One region of the Streptomyces sp. NBC_01283 genome, then DNA from elsewhere that is predicted to be linked to it. Evidence: riboswitches for the same ligand, from Rfam matches in the RefSeq annotation. Region 1 holds a riboswitch; each other region holds the start of a gene.
What was found. A riboswitch is a leader RNA that binds a small molecule or an ion and turns the genes downstream of it on or off. The one in region 1 is predicted to bind thiamine pyrophosphate.
Positions count from the first base shown of each region.

Region 2: another riboswitch for thiamine pyrophosphate. It lies ahead of thiO (glycine oxidase ThiO); the one in region 1 lies ahead of OG302_RS12825 (thiamine ABC transporter substrate binding subunit).
Region 3: another riboswitch for thiamine pyrophosphate. It lies ahead of thiM (hydroxyethylthiazole kinase); the one in region 1 lies ahead of OG302_RS12825 (thiamine ABC transporter substrate binding subunit).
Region 4: another riboswitch for thiamine pyrophosphate. It lies ahead of thiC (phosphomethylpyrimidine synthase ThiC); the one in region 1 lies ahead of OG302_RS12825 (thiamine ABC transporter substrate binding subunit).

Region 1 is NZ_CP108430.1:2,866,919-2,871,123, reverse strand. It holds gene OG302_RS12840 (phosphatidate cytidylyltransferase) at 1-47, shown strand, start outside; gene OG302_RS12835 (hypothetical protein) at 134-592, opposite strand; gene rlmN (23S rRNA (adenine(2503)-C(2))-methyltransferase RlmN) at 742-1,848, shown strand; TPP riboswitch at 1,903-2,020, shown strand; gene OG302_RS12825 (thiamine ABC transporter substrate binding subunit) at 2,104-3,198, shown strand; gene OG302_RS12820 (ABC transporter permease) at 3,174-4,205, shown strand, end outside.
Region 2 is NZ_CP108430.1:6,667,972-6,672,176, forward strand. It holds gene OG302_RS30180 (thiazole synthase) at 14-808, opposite strand; gene thiS (sulfur carrier protein ThiS) at 815-1,033, opposite strand; gene thiO (glycine oxidase ThiO) at 1,030-2,220, opposite strand; TPP riboswitch at 2,218-2,330, opposite strand; gene OG302_RS30195 (NAD(P)/FAD-dependent oxidoreductase) at 2,515-3,681, shown strand; gene OG302_RS30200 (Rv2175c family DNA-binding protein) at 3,761-4,126, shown strand.
Region 3 is NZ_CP108430.1:373,135-377,339, forward strand. It holds gene OG302_RS01515 (LuxR C-terminal-related transcriptional regulator) at 1-1,778, shown strand, start outside; TPP riboswitch at 1,877-2,002, shown strand; gene thiM (hydroxyethylthiazole kinase) at 2,050-2,829, shown strand; gene thiE (thiamine phosphate synthase) at 3,063-3,701, shown strand; gene thiD (bifunctional hydroxymethylpyrimidine kinase/phosphomethylpyrimidine kinase) at 3,698-4,205, shown strand, end outside.
Region 4 is NZ_CP108430.1:4,700,585-4,704,789, forward strand. It holds gene OG302_RS21415 (SsgA family sporulation/cell division regulator) at 1-303, shown strand, start outside; gene OG302_RS21420 (YibE/F family protein) at 395-1,837, opposite strand; TPP riboswitch at 1,909-2,053, shown strand; gene thiC (phosphomethylpyrimidine synthase ThiC) at 2,046-3,890, shown strand; gene OG302_RS21430 (DUF4234 domain-containing protein) at 3,968-4,205, opposite strand, start outside.

The DNA.
Region 1 (4,205 bases):
CACCGGTCGTGTGGCTGCTGCTCGTGATCTTCGTAGGGTCCGGCTGACCTGCGCATGCGTACGTGAGGGGCTCGCCGTCCATCTGGACGGCGAGCCCCTTTTCGCATGCCGCGTGCGGTGTGCCGTACGCCGCTTACTTCAGCTTGTGGCACGCCTTCTGCGAGAGGTTCTTCCACTGCACACAGACCAGCGTGCCCTTGCGGAGCCTGGGCCCTGTGGTGGTCCCGACCTTGCCCCACTCGACCTCGGCGGCGTTGCCGTGCGGGATCGAGTGGGCCTTGCGCCAGCTCTTGCCGACGTGGGTCGAGCCGCCCGGCTGCTTGTACAGCCAGCGCGCCTTGCCCGCCTTGTACGGAGACCTGGCCGACTGGACGTAGTTCAGGCCACGCTTGGCGGACCCCTTCTTGTTCCAGTAGAAGAAGGAGACCGAGTACGCGCAGGTCCTGCCGCTCTGCTTCACGCAGCGCACTTCCTGGTGCTTGCTGACCGCCGCGGCCTGGACGCCGGTCCCGGCGTGGGCCGGTGCCGCGGTCGTCACGGCGAGCGCTGCGGTGGCGCCGATCAAGAGCGCCTTCCCCGTTTGATTCAACACGTGCTGATTACCTCCAGCGAAGTTGATGTTGTCGGTGAAGACTCTAGTGATCCATGTCAGGCACATGACAGGCCTTTCGCCGACCGGTTCTCCGTGCCGCCGCGGGTGGACAGGGGAGGGCTCCCATCGTCTGCGACACTGGATGGACCATGCCTGTACCCGGAGAACTCACCTTTGTCGCGCCCCGCGGAGCCAAGAAGCCGCCGCGGCATCTCGCCGACCTCACGCCCGCCGAGCGCAAGGAAGCCGTTGCCGCTGCCGGCGAGAAGCCGTTTCGTGCCAAGCAGCTCTCGCAGCACTACTTCGCGCGGTATGCGCACGACCCGGAGCAGTGGACCGACATTCCCGCCGGTTCACGTCAGAAGCTCCAGGAGGCGCTGCTTCCCGAGCTGATGTCCGTGGTGCGGCACATCAGCTGTGACGACGACACCACGCGCAAGACGCTGTGGCGGCTCTTCGACGGGACGCTCGTCGAGTCCGTGCTCATGCGCTATCCGGACCGCGTGACGATGTGCATCTCGTCGCAGGCCGGGTGCGGGATGAACTGTCCGTTCTGTGCGACGGGGCAGGCCGGGCTCGACCGGAATCTGTCGACCGCCGAGATCGTGCATCAGATCGTTGACGGGATGCGCGCGCTGCGGGACGGGGAGATCCCCGGAGGGCCCGCTCGGCTCTCCAATATCGTGTTCATGGGGATGGGTGAGCCTCTTGCTAACTACAACCGGGTGACCGGGGCGATTCGCAGGCTGACCGATCCCGAGCCGGACGGTGTGGGCCTCTCGCAGCGTGGCATCACCGTGTCGACCGTCGGTCTGGTGCCCGCCATCCACCGCTTCGCCGACGAGGGCTTCAAGTGCCGCCTCGCCATCTCGCTGCACGCGCCCGACGACGAGCTCCGCGACACCCTCGTACCCGTCAACACGCGCTGGAACGTGCGTGAAGTGATGGATGCCGGGTGGGAGTACGCCGCCAAGTCGGGGCGTCGCCTCTCCATCGAGTACGCGCTGATCCGCGACATCAACGACCAGGCCTGGCGCGGTGACCGCCTCGGGCGGCTGCTGAAGAACAAGCCCGTGCACGTGAACCTCATTCCGCTGAACCCGACGCCCGGGTCGAAGTGGACGGCCTCGCGGCCCGAGGACGAGAAGGCCTTCGTGGACGCCATTGCCGCTCATGGGGTGCCCGTCACGGTTCGTGACACCCGGGGCCAGGAGATCGACGGGGCGTGCGGTCAGCTCGCCGCGTCGGAGCGTTAGTCTGCCGGGCGTTAGGCTGGCCGAAACACAACTTCATAGCCGGAACACATCTTCATATTCCGACAGGGGAGCGCCACAGCGCTGAGAGTGCGGCAGCCAAGGACAGGTTGGCCGCAGACCCTCTGAACCTTGCCCGGGTCATTCCGGGTAGGAAGTTCGGACATCACTCAAGCTGTTGCGCCCTGCCCGCGGACCCGTCCGATCCGGTCTGGTCCGCGGGCAGGGCCGCGTCTCTTCCTGGTCACTCCAGGAGGAATGAACTCAGTGAGCACCACCAAGAAGGTCACGGTCACCGCGGTCGCGGTGAGCATCGGGCTCGTCGCGCTCTCCGCGTGCGGCAGCTCGTCGGACAGCGGCGACAAGGCCGACTCCAAGAGCGTCACCCTCGTCAGCCATGACTCCTTCAACGTCTCCAAGGACGTACTGAAGGCGTTCGAGAAGAGCTCCGGCTACAAGGTCAACGTCCTGAAGGACGGCGACGCCGGTGCCGCCGTGAACAAGGCGATCCTCTCGAAGGACAACCCGCAGGGCGATGTCTTCTTCGGCGTCGACAACACCCTGCTCTCGCGTGCGCTCGACAACGGCCTCTTCCAGTCGTACGAGGCCAAGGGCTCGGAGAAGGTCGGGTCGGAGTTCCGGGTCGACGGGGACAAGCACCGGGTGACGCCCGTCGACAGCGGCGACATCTGCGTCAACTACGACAAGAAGTACTTCGCCGACAAGAAGCTGGCGCCGCCGAAGTCCTTCGCGGATCTGACCAAGCCCGCCTACAAGGATCTGCTGGTCACCGAGAACGCCTCGACCTCGTCGCCCGGCCTCGGATTCATGCTCGGCAGCGCCGCGCAGTACGGCGACGACGGCTGGCAGGGCTACTGGAAGAAGCTCAAGGCCAACGGCGTCAAGGTCGTCGACGGCTGGGAGCAGGCCTACAACGAAGAGTTCTCCGGGTCCGCCGGCGGCAAGAAGGCGAAGGGCGACCGGCCGCTCGTCGTCTCGTACGCCTCCTCGCCGCCCGTCGAGGTGCTCTACGCGAAGCCGCAGCCCAAGCAGGCGCCGACCGGCGTCGCGACCGGCACCTGCTTCCGGCAGGTCGAGTACGCGGGTCTGCTCAGCAACGCCAAGAACGAGAAGGGCGGCAAGGCGCTGCTCGACTTCCTGATCGGCGCCGAGTTCCAGAAGGACATGCCGCTGAACATGTTCGTGAACCCGGTGCGGGAGAAGACCGAGCTGCCCGAGCTGTTCGTCAAGCACGGCGTGAAGGTCGACGACCCGGAGACCATGGACCCGAAGAAGATCGCCGACAACCGTGATCAGTGGGTCAAGTCGTGGACCTCGCTCGTACTGAAGTAAGCGGATCCCCTAAGGGGAGCGCCTCTCGCAAGGGGAGCCCTTCACGTAAGGGGAGTGCTTCCCGTAAGGGGCGCTCGCGCGGGAGCGCGGCGCGGCTCGGTCTGATGGCCGTGCCCGTCGCGTTCTTCGCGGTCTTCTTCGCCTATCCGGTCGCCGCGATCGTCGCGCGCGGCCTGAAGGTGGGCGGGGCGTGGCAGTTCGGGCGGATCGCGGAGGTCGTCGGGCAGTCCGACGTCCGGCACGTGCTGTGGTTCACCACCTGGCAGGCGCTCGCGTCGACCGCGCTCACGCTGCTGATCGCGCTGCCCGGCGCGTATGTCTTCGTGCGCTTCGAGTTCAGGGGCAAGCAGGTGCTCCGGGCGGTCGTCACGGTGCCGTTCGTGCTGCCGACGGTCGTCGTCGGGACCGCGTTCCTCGCGCTGCTCGGGCGCGGTGGGCTGCTCGATGAGATGTGGGGTGTGCGGCTCGACACGACCGTGTGGGCGATCCTGCTCGCGCACGTCTTCTTCAACTACGCCGTCGTCGTACGGACCGTCGGCGGGCTCTGGTCGCAGCTCGACCCGCGCCAGGAAGAGGCCGCGCGGATGCTCGGCGCCTCGCGGTGGACCGCTTGGCGCACCGTGACGCTGCCCGCGCTTGGGCCCGCGGTCGCCGCCGCCTCCCTCATGGTCTTTCTGTTCACCTTCACCTCGTTCGGTGTGGTGCAGATCCTCGGCGGGCCCGCGTACTCGACCCTTGAGGTCGAGATCTACCGGCAGACCGCCCAGCTCCTCGACCTGTCCACGGCCGCCGTCCTGACGATCGTGCAGTTCGCGGCGGTCGGCTTGATCCTCGCCGTGCACGCGTGGACGGTGCGCAGGCGGGAGAGTGCCCTGAAGCTCGTCGACGCGTCCGCGGTGGCGCGGCGGCCGCGTGGCGCGGGGCAGTGGGCGCTGCTGGGCGGGGTCATGCTCACCATCGCCGTGCTGATCCTGCTGCCGCTCGGGGTCCTGATCGAGCGCTCGCTG
Region 2 (4,205 bases), 3.8 Mb from region 1:
AGGCGCGGGACGCTCAGAACGCGGGCCGCTCCGGGTCGAGCCGGGCCATTCCCTCCACGGGCGAGGACGCCTCGGCGAAGTGGCGCCGGGGAATGCGCCCCGCACGGTACGCGAGCCGTCCCGCCTCGACGCCGTGCCGCATGCCCTCGGCCATCAGAACCGGTTCCTGCGCCCGTGTAACAGCGGAGGCGAGCATCACACCCGCACACCCCAGTTCCATCGCGAGCGCCGCGTCGGACGCCGTGCCCGCCCCCGCGTCGAGGATCACCGGCACGCCCGCGCGTTCGACGATCAGCTGGAAGTTGTGCGGGTTGCGGATGCCGAGCCCGGAGCCGATGGGGGAGCCGAGCGGCATGATCGCCGCGCAGCCCACGTCCTCCAGCTTCCGGGCCAGGACCGGGTCGTCGTTCGTGTACGGGAGGACCGTGAAGCCGTCGTCGACGAGGATCTCGGCGGCGTCGATGAGCTCGATCGGGTCGGGCAGCAGCGTGCGCTCGTCCGCGATGACCTCCAGCTTGACCAGGTCGGTGCCGAGCGCCTCCCGCGCGAGCCGGGCGGTCAGGACGGCCTCGCCCGCGGTGAAGCAGCCCGCCGTGTTCGGCAGCACACGGATGCCGAGCCGGTCCAGGACGGAGAGCACGGAGCCCTGCACACCGGGATCGAGGCGGCGCATCGCGACCGTCGTCAGCTCCGTCCCGGAGGCGACGAGGGAGCGTTCGAGGACGTCCAGGCTCGGCGCACCGCCCGTACCCATGATCAGGCGGGAGGAAAGGGTGAGCCCGCCGATGACGAAGGCGTCGTCTGCCATGTCGGTTCAGCCTCCTTGTACGGCGGTGAGGATCTCGACGCGGTCGCCGTCGCTGAGCGGGGTGGCCGACCAGCGCGTGCGCGGGACGACGGTTTCGTTGAGGGCGGCGGCGACGCCGGACGGGGCCGCGGTCAGGGTGGCGACGAGATCTTCGAGCGTGGTGCCCGCGGCCACGTCGCGTGCTTCTCCGTTGACGGAGACGGCTGTCACTGCTGGGAGGGTCATGCGGGCTGCTCCATGAAGCGCTGCGTGCGGGGGGTGCCGGCGAAGCGCAGAGGGGTGAACCCCCGTGCCTCGTCGGGCAGTTCACCGGTGGTCAGGGCGTGCGCCAGCACGTCACCGGTGACGGGCGTCAGAAGTACGCCGTTGCGGTAGTGCCCGGTGGCCAGCTGGAGGCCGGGGAGCGCGGTCGGACCGAGCAGCGGCGCGTTGTCGGGGGAGCCGGGGCGCAGGCCCGCGCGGGTCTCCGTCAGCGGCAGTTCCGTGATGCCGGGTACGAGCTCGTGGGAGTCCCGCAGCAGCTCGTACACGCCGCCCGCGGTGACCGTCGTGTCCCAGCCGAGCTCCTCGCTCGTCGCGCCGACGACGAGCTCGCCGTTCTCGCGCGGCACCAGGTAGACGTGGCTGCCGCGCACGACGGCGCGCACGGTGCGGCTCAGGAACGGCGCGTACCGCTGCGGCACCGTGAGCCGCAGCACCTGCCCCTTCACGGGGCGTACGGGCGGCAGGACACCCTCCGGGACGCCGGAGAGGCGTCCGCTGAGGCTGCCCGCGGCGAGCACGGTCTGACCGGCCTCCAGGGCGGTGCCGTCGGCGAGGACGACACCGGTGGCCCGGTCCCGTACGACCGACAGGCGGTCCGCCCACGCGTGGTGGAAGACCACGCCCGCCCGCTCGCAGGCCACCAGGAGCGCCGCGGCGAGCCTGCGCGGGTCGATCTGGTGGTCGCCGTCGACACGCAGTCCGCCCCGGACGCCCGGTGCGAGCATCGGTTCGAGGCGGCGGCACTCGCGCCCGCTCAGCCACTCCGATGCGAGCCCCGACTGCTGCTGAAGGGCGTGCAGCTCCCGCAGATGGGCACGGTCGTCGGAGTCGAGCGCCACGGCGAGCGTGCCGCACGCGCGGTAGCCGAGATCGCGGCCGCTCGCCTCGGTCAGCTCCGCCGCGAAGTCGGGATAGCGCCGCGCGGAGGCCAGATTCAGGCCGAGCAGCGCCTGCTCCCCGTAGTGCAGCTCGGTGACGGCGGCCAGCATGCCCGCTGCGACCTGCGCCGCGCCGCCGCCGGGCTCGGGGTCCACGACCGCGGCGGACAGGCCGCGCTGGGCCGCCCGCCAGGCCGTGACCAGGCCGATGATGCCGCCCCCGACGACAAGGACGTCGGTCGTCTCCCGGGGTGGTGTACGTGGATGCATGGGTGTCCAGCCCCTCCCTTCGCCGGCATGACCCGGATCAGGTTCGTACGGTCGGAGGCCGTCCAGCCTCCCTCTCAGCCCGGTGCGTCCGGGCTCCCGCGAGTGCTCTGCACGGCAACCTTAGCCCTTGGTGTCCCGGGGTAGGTAGGGCAGCTGGGCGGTCAGGAGCAGTGACGGTGTGTCAGAGATCTCCTCGCGGGTCCCTGAGGCGCGCGTCGCCCGCCGCCCTAGAGTGATCGGGTGAGTGAGCAGCGGAGGCAGGAAGAGCGCCGGGTCGTCATCGTCGGTGCGGGGATGGCAGGGGTGCAGACCGCCGTGGCCCTGCGCGAGCAGGGGTTCGCCGGTGCGGTCACCCTGATCGGCGCGGAGCCCCATCAGCCGTACGACAGGCCGCCGTTGTCCAAGGCCGTGCTGCTCGGCAAGGCGGAGGGCTCCGCCTTCGACATCGACTTCGAGGCACTCGGCATCGAGCTGAGCCTGGGCCACGAGGTCACGGGCGTCCGCCCCGCGGACCACGAACTGGACACCGCGTCCGGCCCGGTGCCCTACGACGCCCTCGTCATCGCCACCGGCGCCCGCCCGATCCTGCTCCCCGGTGTCTCCGGGGTCCCCGGCGTCCATCTGCTGCGCACCCTCGACGACGCCGAGCGGCTGCGGCCCGTGCTCGCCGAACAGCACCGCATCGTGGTCGTCGGTGCCGGCTGGATCGGCGCCGAGTTCGCGACCGCCGCACGCGAGGCGGGCTGCTCGGTCACCGTCGTCGAGGCCGCCGCGCGTCCGCTCGCCGGGGCGCTGCCCGCGGAGGTCGCGGCGCCGATGACGTCCTGGTACGCCGACTCCGGAGCCGAACTGCGCACCCACGCGCGCGTGGACCGCGTCGAGCCCGGCAGCGTCCTCCTGGACGACGGCACCCGGCTGCCCGCGGACGCGGTCGTCGTCGGCATCGGCGCACGCCCCGCCACGGACTGGCTCGCGGACTCCGGCATCACCCTGGGCGCCCACCGTGAGGTCCTCGCCGACGACCACCTGCGGACGTCGGAACCCGACGTGTACGCGGTCGGCGACTGCTCATCCTTCCCTTCGGGACGGTACGGCGAGCGCCTGCTCGTCCACCACTGGGACAACGCCCTCCAGGGCCCGCGCACGGTCGCGGCGAACATCATCGGCGAGACCCCTTCGGCGTACGACCCGGTCCCGTACTTCTGGTCCGAGCAGTTCGGCCGCTTCGTCCAGTACGCGGGCCATCACGCGTCCGCCGACGAGCTGGTGTGGCGCGGCGACCCCTCGGGGGCGGCCTGGAGCGTGTGCTGGCTCCGGCGGGGCGCCCTGGTGGCCCTCCTCGCGGTGGGCCGTCCCAGGGACCTGGCGCAGGGCCGCAAGCTGATCGAGGCGGGCGCCCGCCTGTCCGCCGAGCTGGCGGCGGACCCCGCCGTACCGCTCAAGAAGGCAGTGCTGCCCTAAGCGCTGCCGTCACCGACGCCGGGACCGCGGGGGACCCGCTGCCCGGCCGCTGTCGGTGCCCGGAGCTACGCTTGTCCCCGTGACCGAGATTGACGCAAAGACTGATGCTCTCGTCCCCGAGTGGCTCCACCTCCCCGACATCGCAGAAATGCTCGACGTCGAGGTGACGCGTGTGCGCCAGCTGGTCAAGGAGGGCCAGCTGATCGCCGTGCGCCGTGGTGAGAACCGCGCGCTCGCCGTGCCGGCGGCCTTCATCGACGGCGACAAGATCGTCAAGGGCCTCACCGGCACCCTGACGCTCCTGCGGGACGACGGCTTCTCCGACGAAGAGATGCTGGAGTGGCTCTTCACTCCGGACCCGACCCTGCCCGGCACCCCCGCGCAGGCACTCAGTGAGAATCGCGGCACGGAGGTGAAGCGCCGCGCCCAGGCGCTCGCCGTCTGACCGGGACGCGTCCGACCGAGGCGCGTCCGACCGAAACGGAAAACCGTTGCGTACGGGCCGTGGGTCCCCCGGGGACCCA
Region 3 (4,205 bases), 2.5 Mb from region 1:
CGATCCACCGTGCCCTCGCCGCCTGCTGTCGTGGAACCGTCGCGCGCGCCCTGCACACCGCGCTGGCCCAGGAGTCCCCGGACCTGGCCGTCGCCGAAGACACCGCACACGCGGCGGTCGTGGCCCGCACGGTGGGCGAACGTCTGCGCGCGGCCGAGCTGTTGTTCCTCGCCGCACGCCTCACTCCCGCCGATCGGCACCGGCTGCGCCTGGACCGCCTCGCCGAGGCGGCGCAGGAGGCAGCGGCCGGCGGCTCTGCCGCGCTGTCCCGCCTTGCGGCGGACCGCATCGTGGCGGAGCACGGCGCTCCCGCCCAGCAGGTGCACGCCCTGCTGTCCGTTGTCGACGCGCACGGTCAGGACACCGCCGGAACGCGCCCGTTGCTCGCCACCGCCCGCAGGACCGCCGCCCAGGACCCCGCGTTGCTCGCCGCCGTCGAACTGCGCGCCGCAGTGCAGGCCAACCTCTCCGGCGCGGATGCAACCAGTGCCCTGCACCACGCGCAGGCCGCCACCGGCCTGGCCGAAACAGCTCGCGACATCCCGCTGGAGGCGGCCGCGCTCACGATGACCGCCCGGATGCAGCGCGTCCTGGGCCACCTCGACACCGCCACGGCCACCTTGGACCGGGCACTGTCGCTGGCCGTGCCGCCTGCGCGGCTGGGGATCCGCAACAGCCCTCAGTACCTCGCCGCCCGCCACGCGGTGTTCGACGCCCGCCTGCCCGAGGCCCGCGCTCTCCTCCTGCACCTGATGCCCGCGGCCCAGGAGTGCGGTGAGCCGGAGGACCTGGTGGATCTGTGGCGCAGCCTCGCCGAGGTCGAGGCAGGGCGTGGTGCCTGCGGTCAGGCGCTGCACTGGTCGGCCCGTGCCGTCGACCTCACGGCGGCGGCGGGCCTGTCGCCCGGTCCCGCTTGGTACACGGCAGCCATGGCCGAGGCCGGCGGCGGCAGTTTCGCCCACGCACTGCGCTACGCCGCCCACGGCGTGCGCGCCTCGCGCGAGGAACAGGACGCGCTGCACACCACACGCGGTCTATGGGCCCTGGGCGCCGCACTTCTGCACACCGGTCGCGTCGAGAAGGCCGCCGCGACGCTGTCGGAGGTCGCGGAGCTGGAGTCGCGCTCGGGGGCCGCTGATCCAGCCGTGCTGCGCTGGCAGGGGGACGCGGTGGAGGCGTACGCGCTCTGCGGTCGTACGGACGAGGCCCGCGGTCTGCTGGATCACATGCAGGAACGGGTGGGAGCGCACCCCGCACACGCCGCTCTGCGTGCAGCGCTGACCCGCGCCCGAGGCCTGTGCCGCTACCTCGACGGTGGCGACGCCGTCGCCGAGGCCGCGGAACTCCTGGCGGACGCGGCCCACGGTTTCGCAGCGCTCGGCCTCCCCGTCGAGGAGGGCCGCACCCACCTGCTGCGCGGCCGTGTCGAACGCCGCCGCCGGCGTGCCGCCGCTGCGCGAACGGCGTGGGAAAGGGCCCGTACGCTCTTCGAAGACGCCGAAGCACGCCCCTGGACCGCGCTTGCGAACAACCACCTGGCTCACCTGACAGGCCATCCCTCCGCACCCAGCAACTCGCCGGCACCGACGCCCCAACGTCTGACCGAGCACGAATTGCATCTGGCCGAACTCGTGCGCACCGGCGCGACGAACCAGGAAGCGGCCCAGCAGATGTTCATCTCGGTCAAAACCGTAGAAACCATGCTGAGCCGCATCTACCGCAAGCTCGGCATCCGCTCCCGCACCCAACTCGCCACCGCGCTCACGCGTGAGCACTGACCGCTGACCGCTGACCGCTGACCGCCACCAGCGGAGCCGTGTCGTGCCGTGCGGTGCCCCGAGTGCGAACTCCCGTTCCCGGGGGAGGTACATTGCGTGGTGACCACCGCGGGAGCTCGGGAGTAGCCGGGCTGAGAGGGCGGACGGGACTTGCTCCCCTTTCTGCCGACCGCATGAACCTGGACCGGGTAATGCCGGCGTAGGAAGGGTGCTGACGATGGATGCTGCCTCCGTACCTGCCCAAAACGGCCCTGCCGTTTCCCGTGAGGCCGTGGCCGACGTGATCGCGTCGCTGCGGAGCTCCGCACCCCTTGTGCACTGCCTGACCAACGTCGTGGTGTCGCAGTTCACCGCGAACGTGCTGCTCGCGGCGGGGGCCTCCCCCGCGATGGTGCACAGCCCGCAGGAGGCCGGAGCACTGGCCCGGGTGGCCGGGGGCGTCCTGGTCAACCTGGGGACGGTCACGTCCGCGACGGCCGAGGCGATGCGCATCGCGGTCAAAGAAGCGGCCGGGGCCGGGCGCCCGTGGGTGCTCGACCCGGTGGCGGTCGGCGCGCTGCCCTGGCGCACCGGCCTGGCCCGCGAACTCCTGGAGAGCGCGCCGCCAGCGGTCATTCGCGGCAATGCTTCCGAGATCCTGGCGCTGGACAGCGGCGGCACGGGCGGGCGCGGCGTGGACAGTACGGATGCCCCCGAGGCGGCGCTGGCCGCGGCCGGCGCGCTGGGCCGGCGCTACGGCTGCGCGGTCGCCGTGAGCGGTCCGGAAGACGTCCTTACCGACGGGACGCGCGTGGTGCGTGTGGCCAATGGGCACCCGCTGCTGCAGCGGGTGACGGGAACCGGCTGCTCACTGGGCGCCCTGGTGGCTGCTTGCACGGCCGTCACCGGCGACGCGCTGCTGGCCGCCACTGCCGCGACGGGCCTGCTCACCGTGGCCGCGGAGAGCGCCGCCACGCGCTCGACGGGGCCCGGCACGTTCGCGGTCGCACTGATCGATGCGCTGTACGAACTCAGCCCCGACCGGCTCGCCGAGGCCCTCAACCTGCGCTGAGCGCAGGGGTGTTGCGGGGTTTGCAGTGAGCGGTCGGCCGGACGCCACCTGCTGAACAGCCTCCGCCGACCTGGGGTGCGACCCACCACCAAGTCGGTCAGACCCCGCAGACGCACACCCTCACCCCTGCCGGACAACTCAAGGTTCCTGCACGCCAGGGCCCTGTCTTTCCCTGCACCTCCCGCTGCGTTTCCCACGCCCTTGCCCGGCCGGGAGACCCCAAGGAGCACCCCATGCGACCACCACTTGACCTCTCCCTGTATCTCGTCACCGACACCCGGCTCTGCGGCGACCGCGGTGTCGCGGCCACCGTGGCAGCCGCCGTCAAGGGCGGTGTGACCGCTGTCCAGTTGCGCGAGCCGGACGCGGACGCCCGCACGCTGTGCGCGCTCGGCCAGGCGATCCAGGCCGAACTCGCGGGCACCGGCGTCCCCTTGATCGTCAATGATCGTCTGGATGTGGCGGTCCGGCTGGACGCGGACGGCGTCCACCTGGGGCAGCGGGACCTCTCCCCCACGACCGCCCGACGCCGGCTCGGTCCCCACGCCTACATCGGCCTGTCCGTCAGCCGTCCCGGGCAGCTGGCGCACGTACCGGATGCCGTCGACCACCTCGGTGTCGGTCCGGTGTTCGAGCAGTCCACCAAGCCGGACGCGGACGCCCCGCTCGGTCTGGGCGGGCTGGCCCGGATCGTCCAGGAGAGCCCGCTGCCGTGCGTGGCCATCGGCGGGATCGGCGTTTCCCAGGCCGCCGCGGTCAAGGCGAGCGGTGCGGCCGGGATCGCTGTCATCAGCGCGATCTGCGGACAGCCCGACCCCGAGGCCTCAGCACGCTCCCTCATCCGCACCCTGCGCCAGGAGGTCCCCGCATGACCAGCCCGCCCATCGCCCTCAGCATCGCCGCCAGCGACCCCTCCGGCGGCGCCGGCATCCAAGCCGACCTGAAGGCGTTCTCCGCCAACGGCGCTTACGGAACAGCCGTCCTGACCGCCCTGACCGCACAGAACACCCAGGGCGTCACCGGCATCCATGCCGTGCCTGCGGCGTTCGTCACCGAGCAGCTCGACACGCTGTTCGCCGACGTCCGGGTGGACGCCGTCAAGATCGGAATGCTGGCCGACGCCGCCATCGCCGCAGCCGTCGCGGACGCGCTGGAGCGCCACCGCCCCCGGTACGTCGTCCTGGACCCCGTCATGGTCTCGACCAGCGGTCACCGTCTCCTGGAGGCCGATGCGGTGAGCGTGCTGCGCGAGCGTCTCCTGCCCCTCGCCGACCTCATCACCCCCAACCTCCCCGAGGCCGGCGACCTCCTCGGCATCGCCGCCGCACAGAACCGCACCGACGCCGTCGAGCAGGCCCGCGCACTCCTCCAAGCCG
Region 4 (4,205 bases), 1.8 Mb from region 1:
GACGCACCCGTGACCTGGGCCTTCGGGCGGGAGCTGCTGGTCGACGGGGTGGGCGGGGCCTGCGGTGACGGGGACGTGCACATCGCCCCCACCGATCCCGAGCTGCTCGACGAGGTGCTGATCCGGCTTCAGGTCGGTGCGGACCAGGCGCTGTTCAGGGTGGGGATCCCACCGCTCCTCGCCTTCCTGGACCGTACGGACAAGCTGGTTCCGCTGGGGCAGGAGCGGGCGCTCGCCGACTTCGAGACCCACCTGGACGAAGCGCTGGACCGGATCCTCGCCGAGGAGCAGAGCGCCGGCTGACTCCGCGAGCCAAGGGGCGCAGCCGTACGGCAGATTGGTGCATTTCGTGGCATCGGCCGCGTGAGCCTTGCGGTGCCGGGACGCGTGAGCCTCAGGCCTTGCGGCGCCGGCCCTTTCCGCCGCGGCTCTGCTTGGGTGCGGGGTGGACAGGGGGCGCGGGAGCGGCGGGAGTGGCACCGCCTCCAGGGTGGGCCGCGCCTCCCGCGTGGGCTGTGCCTCCCGTGTGGCCCGTGTGGCCCGTGTGGCCCGTGGGAGTCGAGCGGTCGGCCGAGACCACCAGGGCCGCGAGCGCGGTCGTCACCGGTACGGAGGCGACCAGGCCGATCGAGCCGACCAGGGTGCGCACGATCTCCTCGGCCACCAGCTCGCTGTTGGCCACCGTGCCCACGCTGCTCTGGGCGATCGAGAAGAGCAGCAGCAGGGGCAGCGCGGCACCCGCGTAGGCCAGGACCAGGGTGTTGACGACCGAGGCGATGTGGTCGCGGCCGATGCGGATGGCGGCGCCGTACAGACCGCGCCAGCCCATCGTGGGGTTGGCCTGGTGCAGTTCCCAGACGGCGGACGTCTGCGTCACCGTCACGTCGTCGAGCACGCCGAGCGAGCCGATGATGACGCCGGCGAGCAGCAGGCCGCTCATGTCGATGGACGGATACAGGCCGTGGATCAGGCCGGTGTTGTCGTCCGTGTTGCCGGTCAGTGAGGCCCAGCCGATGAAGAGCGAGCCGAGGAGGCCGATGAGGAGCAGGGAGATCAGCGTGCCGAGGACCGCGACCGAGGTACGCGCCGTGAGGCCGTGGCACAGATAGAGCGCGATCAGCATGATGGCGCTGGCCCCGATCACCGCCACGACCAGCGGGTTCGAGCCCTGCAGGATCGCGGGCAGGATGAAGAACGTCAGGACCAGGAAGCTCAACGCCAGCGCCACCAGGGCCATGACGCCGCGCATCCGTCCCACCACGACCACGGCGAGGGCGAAGATCCCGGCGAGCAGCGCCATGGGGAACTTCCGGTTCACGTCGGTGACCGAGTACTGCAACGCCTCGGGGGCCGTGGGCTCGTAGGCGACCACCACCTCCTGGCCCTGGCGCAACTGCCGCGGTGAGTCCGGCTGGACGATCTCGGTGAAGGTGCGGCCCTTGTCCTTTCCGCTGGTCACCTCGATCGTCGCCTTCTTGCAGACGCCCTTCGCACGGGACTGCGCCGACTGCCCCTCGGCGGTGGAGGTGTCGCCGTTGGGCGGGGTCTGGGAGGCGTTCACGTCCTTGCAGGGGAGCTCCTGCAGCTTCGTCACCGTGGCCGACTGGGTCTGCCGGTCGAAGCCGACTCCGGTGCGTTCGTGGGACGGTGCGCCCCCTGGCCAGAACACCGCGAGCCCCACGACCACCGCCGCGGCGAAAGGAATCAGCACGGCGGCGATGACCTTGCGCAGATGCTTGGAGACGGGGGCGGCCGGGCCATGGCTGTGGGAGTGCCCGTGCGGATCCTGCGGCACGTTCTGGGCGGGCGGCTGGGACGGCGGCTGTGTGGTGGTCACTGCCCGATCATCGCAAGAACGGAGGGGGCCCTCTGTTCAGCGCGCCCGACGTGACGCTAGCGTGGAGGCACCTTTGCAATCGCGGGAGCTCGGAGCACCGGGCTGAGAGGGCGCTGACCTCCGTACGAAACGGTATGAACCGTACGGAATCCGCTGCGTCGACCGCCGAACCTGTTACCGGGTAATGCCGGCGTAGGGAGTAGGTCTCATGACCACATCGGACACACGCACGCCTGCCTCCAGCAGCGACGAGAACAACAAGAACGGCGAGAACGCCGGAAACGGCGAGAACACGGTCGCCGCGGAGGCCGGGAAGTCCATCGGCTGGCACAAGGCGTACGTCGAGGGTTCACGCCCCGACCTGCGGGTGCCGGTCCGACAGGTGCACCTCACCAACGGCAAGGCCGTGACCCTGTACGACACTTCGGGGCCGTACACCGACGAGTCCATCGACACCGACGTCCGCAGGGGCCTCGCGCCCCTCCGCGAGAACTGGATCATCGCCCGCGGCGACACCGAGGAGTACGTGGGCCGCCCGCCCCGTCCCGAGGACGACGGCATCAAGCACACCTCGCCGCGCGGCGGCCTGAAGAACCTCGACGCGGTCTTCCCCGGCCGCCCGCGCCAGCCCCGCCGGGGCCGTGGCGGCCAGGCGGTGACGCAGCTCGCGTACGCCCGCCGTGGCGAGATCACGCCCGAGATGGAGTTCATCGGGATCCGCGAGAACCTCGACCCCGAGGTCGTGCGCGCGGAGGTCGCCGAGGGCCGCGCGGTGATCCCCGCCAACGTCAATCACCCGGAGATCGAGCCGATGATCATCGGCAAGAAGTTCCTGGTGAAGGTCAACGCCAACATCGGCAACTCCGCGGTGACCTCCTCCATCGAGGAGGAGGTGGACAAGATGACCTGGGCGACCAAGTGGGGCGCCGACACGGTCATGGACCTGTCCACCGGGCGCAACATCCACACCACCCGCGAGTGGGTCCTGCGCAACTCCCCCGTGCCCATCGGCACCGTGCCGCTCTACCAGGCCCTGGAGAAGGTCGACGGCCAGGCCGAGGCGCTGACCTGGGAGATCTACAAGGACACGGTCATCGAGCAGGCCGAACAGGGCGTGGACTACATGACGGTGCACGCGGGCGTGCGCCTTCCGTACGTCCCGCTGACCGCCAACCGCAAGACCGGCATCGTCTCGCGCGGTGGCTCGATCATGGCGGCCTGGTGTCTCGCGCACCACAAGGAGAGCTTCCTCTACGAGAACTTCGAGGAGCTGTGCGAGATCCTCGCGGCGTACGACGTGACGTACTCGCTCGGTGACGGTCTGCGTCCCGGTTCGATCGCGGATGCCAACGACGAGGCGCAGTTCGCCGAGCTGCGCACGCTCGGGGAACTCAACACGATCGCCAAGCGTCATAACGTACAGACCATGATCGAGGGCCCGGGACATGTCCCGATGCACAAGATCAAGGAGAACATCGACCTTCAGCAGGAGATCTGCGAGGAGGCGCCGTTCTACACGCTCGGCCCGCTGACCACGGACATCGCGCCCGCGTACGACCACATCACGTCCGGCATCGGCGCCGCGATGATCGGCTGGTGGGGCACGGCGATGCTCTGCTACGTCACGCCCAAGGAGCACCTGGGCCTGCCCAACCGCGACGACGTGAAGACCGGCGTCATCACGTACAAGATCGCGGCCCACGCGGCGGACCTCGCCAAGGGGCACCCGGGCGCGCAGGACTGGGACGACGCGCTCTCGGACGCACGCTTCGAGTTCCGCTGGGAGGACCAGTTCAACCTGGCTCTCGACCCGGTCACGGCGCGGGAGTTCCACGACGAGACGCTCCCCGCGGAGCCCGCGAAGACGGCGCATTTCTGCTCGATGTGCGGTCCGAAGTTCTGCAGCATGAAGATTAGCCACAGCATCACGGAGCAGTTCGGCGGTACTGCGGCTGCGGACGCGACGGCTGAGGAGGTCGCGGCGGGGATGCTCCAGAAGTCGAAGGAGTTCGCCGCGAGCGGGAATCGGGTGTACCTGCCGCTGGCGGACTGACGCGCAGTTAAACGCCGCTCCAGGAGACTTCGGCTTCTGGAGCGGCGCTTCCCCGTACGGCGAACCACAGCGGATGGCTAGTGAGGGAGGACCGGATCGGCGACCCGCAGAGCGTTGAGGACCGCGTCCTCGGTGGAGTGCACCTCGGGGTAGAGCTTCTCCGGGTCGGTGTGAAGTCGGTAGTCCCACACGATGCCGTAGATCCCGAGCGTGACGAACGAGAGAAGGAAGTGCATCCCGAAGCTGCGGTTCAGCGCTTGGACGGGCTCGAAGGTCAGCGGATACCGGACAATCCCGAGTTTGGTCCAGGCGACA